DNA from 2 places in the [Clostridium] celerecrescens 18A genome. Region 1 is predicted to be linked to the other one. Evidence: riboswitches for the same ligand, from Rfam matches in the RefSeq annotation. Region 1 holds a riboswitch; the other holds the start of a gene.
The links. A riboswitch is a leader RNA that binds a small molecule or an ion and turns the genes downstream of it on or off. The one in region 1 is predicted to bind thiamine pyrophosphate.
Positions count from the first base shown of each region.

Region 1 (3,125 bases):
AGGATGAGTACGGCCAGATCGCCCCTGTTTTCTCCATCTCCGCAGGACTTGACTATCCCGGCATCGGGCCGGAGCACGCAGCCCTCCACGACTCAGGAAGAGCCAGCTATGTCTCCATTACGGATCAGGAGGCTGTGGAAGCCTTTGAATACTTATCCCGTCTGGAAGGGATCATTCCTGCAATAGAAAGCGCCCATGCCGTCTCCTATGCCAGAAAGATCGCTCCTTCCATGGGAAAAGATGAGGTCATTGTCATTAATCTATCTGGGCGGGGCGACAAGGATGTGGCAGCCATTGCCCGTTACAAGGGGGTTGAAATCTATGAGTAGAATAAGAGAAGTATTTTTAAGAGGAAAGGCATTTATCCCATTTATTACGGCAGGAGATCCCGACCTTGCCACCACGGAAGAGCTGGTTCCTGCCATGGCCGAGGCCGGAGCGGATTTGATCGAGCTTGGAATCCCCTTTTCTGACCCGATTGCAGAGGGGATCGTGATCCAGGAAGCAGATATGCGGGCTTTGGCTTCAGGAACTACCACGGATAGGCTTTTCGAAACCGTAAAACGGATCCGCCAGAAAACCGATGTTCCTCTGGCCTTTATGACTTATATCAATCCGGTTTTCGTGTATGGAAGCGAACGGTTTTTAAAAAATGCGGCTGAGTGCGGCATTGACGCCCTGATCGTACCGGATATGCCTTTTGAAGAAAGGGAGGAACTGCTGCCCTACTGCAAAAAATACGGGGTCGAACTGATTTCCCTCATCGCCCCCACTTCCAGGGAGCGCATACGGACCATTGCATCTGACTCAGAAGGATTTATCTACTGCGTTTCCTCCATGGGCGTAACCGGGGTGAGATCGGAAATCAATACCAACATTGGCGAAATGATTTCCTTTGTAAAGGAGGCAAAAGACATTCCCTGTGCCATCGGCTTTGGGATCTCCACCCAGGAGCAGGCAAGGGAGATGAGCAAACATGGGGACGGCGTCATTGTGGGCAGCGCCATTGTAAAAATTGCCGCAAAATATGGAAAAGACTGTGTAGGGCCTGTCTGCGACTATGTAAGGGAAATGAAGTCCGCCATTTCCGGCTGATGGCTGGTAAGGGATGTTTTCCTTGACAAGGAGGAAGGGGAATGCTACACTAGTGCCACAAGAGGGAGCTCGTAGGCGGGCTGAGAGGAAGTAATCAACTTCGACCTTTATAACCTGATTTGGGTAATGCCAACGTAGGGATTCATATGGGATGATTGCATATTTCCGAGCCTATACCTGTTGGTATGGGCTCTTTTTCTTGTTTTTCAAAAAGCCCTTACAATCCCTCCGTTCGCGAGAAGAAGGAGGAATAAACATGAATTACACCACACAAATGGATGCCGCAAGAAAAGGTATTCTGACAAAGGAACTGTTGACGGTAGCTGAGCACGAACAATGGGAGCCCGAAAAGCTGCGGGAACTGGTAGCGGAAGGAAAAGTCGCCATTCCAGCCAATAAGAATCACAGCAGCTTAAAACCCAGCGGGATCGGCTCCATGCTGAGAACAAAGATCAATGTGAATCTGGGAACATCCAGGGATTTGAATGATCTGGACCTGGAGCTTGAGAAAGTAAAGGACGCAGTTCTCATGGGGGCAGAGTCCATTATGGATTTAAGTTCCTTTGGAGATACCCGGAAATTCCGCAGAAAGCTGACGGGTGAATGTCCGGCTATGATTGGTACGGTTCCTATTTACGATGCTGTGGTTTATTATCACAAACCGCTTCGGGAAATCACCGCCGGGGAATGGATTAAGATCGTGGAAATGCACGCGGAAGACGGGGTGGATTTCATGACCATTCACGTTGGGATCAACAAACAGACCGCCAAAAGATTCAAAGAAGCAAAACGGCTGACTAACATTGTTTCAAGAGGTGGGTCTATCATCTTCGCCTGGATGGAAATGACCGGGGAGGAGAATCCCTTTTATGAGCATTATGACCGCATACTGGAAATCTGCCAGAAGCATGACGTGACCTTAAGCCTTGGGGACGCCTGCCGGCCGGGCTGCATTGAAGATGCATCTGATATTTCCCAGGTGGAGGAACTGGTGACCCTTGGAGAGCTGACGAGAAGGGCCTGGGAGAAGAATGTACAGATCATTATTGAAGGTCCCGGCCACATGCCCCTGGATCAGATTGCAGCCAATATGAAAATACAGGAGACGGTCTGCAAGGGAGCACCCTTTTATGTTCTGGGACCTCTAGTCACTGATATTGCACCGGGATATGACCATATTACCGCAGCAATCGGCGGAGCAATGGCTGCTGCTGCCGGAGCAGCGTTTCTCTGTTATGTGACACCTGCGGAACATTTGAGGCTGCCGGATGAAGCAGATGTGAAGGAAGGAATCATTGCGGCCCGGATCGCGGCTCATGCGGCTGACATTGCAAAAGGCATCAGGGGTGCTAAGGAATGGGATCATAAGATGAGCGATGCCAGAAAACGGTTGGATTGGGAAACCATGTTCCAGCTTGCCATTGACCCGGAAAAGGCCAGACGCTACCGTGCCGCTTCAAAACCGGAAAAAGAAGATACCTGTTCCATGTGCGGCAATTTCTGCGCCATGAAAAATATGAACCGGATTTTAGATGGGGAGATCGTGGATATTTTTGATGAATAATATTTTGCGGTAAGCCAATCGGATATTTGCAATCCGCAACCTTACTTGTTAGGTCGAAATTACATAAACAGGAGGAAATTTCATGAAAGATCAAATATCTTCAACAATTTATAGCAACTCTTCTGCCGGTTCAAGAGTTCGGGTGAAAAAGCTGGTGATCAGCGGAATGCTGACCGCTCTTACCGTTGCACTCTCAGGTTTTTCCATCCCGGTGGGAGCTTCCAAATGCTTTCCGGTACAGCATCTGGCTAATGTTATGGCTGGGGTGTTCTTAGGGCCTGTCTATGGAGTTTCCATGGCGTTTTGTACTTCTCTTATACGGAATCTCATGGGAACCGGAAGCCTGCTTGCCTTTCCAGGAAGCATGGCCGGTGCGTTTCTTGGTGCTTATCTGTTTCAAAAAACCAGGAAGCTTCTGCCTGCTTATCTTGGAGAAGTGGTTGGTACCGGGCTGATCGGAGGACTG
Region 1 covers NZ_PGET01000001.1:5,123,869-5,126,993, reverse strand. Annotated here, with positions in the region: gene trpB (tryptophan synthase subunit beta) at 1-329, shown strand, start outside; gene trpA (tryptophan synthase subunit alpha) at 322-1,095, shown strand; TPP riboswitch at 1,147-1,253, shown strand; gene thiC (phosphomethylpyrimidine synthase ThiC) at 1,352-2,659, shown strand; gene thiW (energy coupling factor transporter S component ThiW) at 2,742-3,125, shown strand, end outside.

Region 2 (3,125 bases), 4.9 Mb from region 1:
GCTATCTCGATTGCCTGAAAAACCCGGCTTCCTTCTTTAAGCTCATAAACACCGGGAGAAACAACTTCTCCGCAGATATGTACATAGAAAGGCAGGGCCGTTTCCTCTCCTGCACTTCCTAAACTGTCCTCTTCTGCTGTTAAAGCTTCCGTGCCATCACCTGCTTCAATTCCGATAACACTTTCCCCGGAATATAAAGACGATTCCTCTGTCAAAGAAACCCCTGGCCTGTGAACCTCCTGGCTTCTGCTGAAGCCATAACATACACCCGCCCCTAAGACACACAGGGCGATAAGGATGATTTTAACTTTCTGGTAATCCATGATATCCCTCCTCTTACAAAAATCTCCAAAAAAGGATACCATCTTCAGCCTATGTTACTATTCTACCTAAAGAAATAAGTAAATACAAGCACTATTTCCAAATTAATTAAATATCATGATTCCGATAATGGCAACAACTGCACCGATCAGCTTCTTCCATTCAAAACCCACCTTTTCAACACCGAATAAGCCAAACAACTCGATGGCATAGGCTACAATGATTTGAGAAATTACAATGATCAGAGCCGCTTTGGCCGGACCCAGGGTTCCCATACTCCTTACTACTGTATAGGTAATGAATGCACCCATAACGCCGCCAATCAATAAGTACTTGGGCTGCACATCAAATAGGCCGGTAATGTTCTCCCTGCCGGAGAAATACCACAGAATGAGGCAGGTCAAAAATGCAGTCAGCTGTACCCAGCCTGTTGAAACCCACATGCTGGTCTGCTTTGTCACTCCCGTATTAAAAACTCCCTGTATGCTCATAAGCGCTCCGGATATAAGAGCAATAATAAAGCCTGTCATTAAAACAACCTCCGTATCTCCAATTTGTTAATAATTAATCAAGCGGACTTTATTTCAACTTTACTTCTTTTACTAGGTTGTGCTTTATTTGCATTTTTATACTGAATTTACAATTTGGTTATGGATCAGATATGCAAAAACATGACTTGATAAGGCTTGACAAGCCTGTGTTTTTGCGCTATACTCACAGCAAAATTGTATAAATTACACACGCTAGGGGAGCCATTGGCTGAGATTGGTAGAAACCGAACCCTCACTACTTGAACCGGATAATGCCGGCGTAAGGAAGCAATAGTAGTCCCCTCCTGCGCACACAAAGGAGGATTTTTTATGTCATTTTTTCTAACTTACTCTGCGGAAAATGAAGAGTATTTATTAAGGCCGGCAGGATACTTGCTGGTAATCGTTCTATTTGCTGCGATCTTTTTTGCCCTGCATCTTCTTGGCAGATCGTCTTCTAAATCTCAAAAGCTGCAGACCCGACAGCTGGTTTACTGCGCAGGTGCAATGGCGCTTGCAACAGTAACTTCCTTTATCAAAGTAGCCTCCCTTCCTTTTGGCGGCTCAATCACATTGTTTTCCATGCTGTTCATCTGCCTCATCGGTTATGTTTACGGTGTAAAGGCCGGGATCACGACCGGGATAGCCTATGGAATCTTACAGTTTATCACGAACCCCTATATATTCGCTCCGATCCAGGTTCTTCTTGACTATCCCTTGGCATTCGGTGCTTTGGGTCTTTCCGGGCTGTTCAGTAACAAAAAGCACGGCCTTGTAGCCGGATATATTGTGGGAGTTACAGGTCGGTACTTATTCCATGTTGTTTCCGGTTATATATTCTTTGCCTCCTATACACCAGAGGGCATACCTCCATTGGTTTATACTCTGGGTTATAATGCCACTTATATCCTGCCAGAGTTGGTATTAACTGTATTAATCCTGTATTTCCCACCTGTACTTGGAGCTATCGGACAGGTGAAGCGGCAGGCTTTAAACGGATAAAAAACAGAGGCACTGCTTTTCTGCAGTGTCTCTGTTTTACTTTTTTACGCAAAAAATGATTTATCTTTTAAGGGCAGCCAAAACCAGATGCCTGGCCAGTACGGCCGTTGTCACCGCTCCTACACCTCCTGGTACAGGAGTTGCCATGGAAGCTGTTCCTTCTAAAGAATCAAAATCCACATCTCCGCAAAGCTTTCCGTCTTCGTCCACATTGATTCCCACATCAACCACTATGGCATCCTTACCTACATAAGATGCATCCACCATCCTTGCACGTCCGGCAGCAGCCACAAGGATCTGAGCATTTTTACAGGTCTCCTTTAAATCCTCCGTGCGGGTGTGGCAGATGGTAACCGTAGCGTTCTCCTTCAGCAACAGCATGGATAAGGGGCGGCCAACTACCATACTTCTGCCCACGATGGCTACTCTTTTTCCTGTCAGGGAAATATCATTGGCTTTTAAGACTTCCACCACCGCTTCTGCCGTACAGGGAGCAAATCCTGTATCGTCCCCGGCAAATACCCTGGCGATATTTTCCGGGGATATGCCATCCAAATCTTTTCCCGGGTCAATCATATGTTCAATATCCTTTTCCTTTATCTGCTTTGGCAGAGGGCGAAGGAGAAGGATGCCATCGATGTCCGGGTTATCATTGATCTTTGCAAATTCTTCCTTAAATGCTTCATCAGTGATGTCCTGGGAAAATGCAAAGCTTTCCCCCATCAGACCGAAGCTTTCCATCTTCTTTAAAGCTCCCCGTTCGTAGGATAAGTCATCAGGCCGTTCTCCTACCCGCACAATGGCAAGCTTCGGGGTTTTTCCCTTTAAATCATTCAAAAGCGTTTCTACCTGTTCCTTGATTTTTGCAGATACGGCTGCACCCTTTAAGGTTATCACGTCTGTTTTCCTCCTTATTAAGCCTTTAACGCAGCTTCTACCTTCGCATAGATGGCATCTGCCTTTCTGATTCCTTCTTCAGCCAGATGTTCCGCCTGACTCTGAAGCTGTCCGGCCTTTTCCCGCTCCTTCATGGATTTTGTATTGATGGAAACATTCATCTTGGCTCCCAGCAGTGCGGAACGGATAAACTGGACTCCCACGCCTACGTCACTGACAGCAAGGCGGCTTCCCTTCTCTGCCAGAAATTCCAGGATATCAAGAGTTTCCATGGAACGCTCCATGACCATGAGAGGAACCAGAGAGGCGGCAAGAAGGTGGGTTTCTAAGATTTCAGTCTTATGAAGTTTTTCTTCCTCCGTACCAGAGGGAAGG
Region 2 covers NZ_PGET01000001.1:192,347-195,471, reverse strand. Annotated here, with positions in the region: gene H171_RS00975 (helix-hairpin-helix domain-containing protein) at 1-323, opposite strand, end outside; gene H171_RS00970 (DMT family transporter) at 426-851, opposite strand; TPP riboswitch at 1,057-1,155, shown strand; gene thiT (energy-coupled thiamine transporter ThiT) at 1,182-1,853, shown strand; gene H171_RS00960 (bifunctional 5,10-methylenetetrahydrofolate dehydrogenase/5,10-methenyltetrahydrofolate cyclohydrolase) at 1,914-2,750, opposite strand; gene H171_RS00955 (cyclodeaminase/cyclohydrolase family protein) at 2,768-3,125, opposite strand, start outside.
Region 2: it holds a riboswitch for thiamine pyrophosphate, as region 1 does, so the genes downstream of both, thiT (energy-coupled thiamine transporter ThiT) here and thiC (phosphomethylpyrimidine synthase ThiC) in region 1, are expected to answer to the same signal.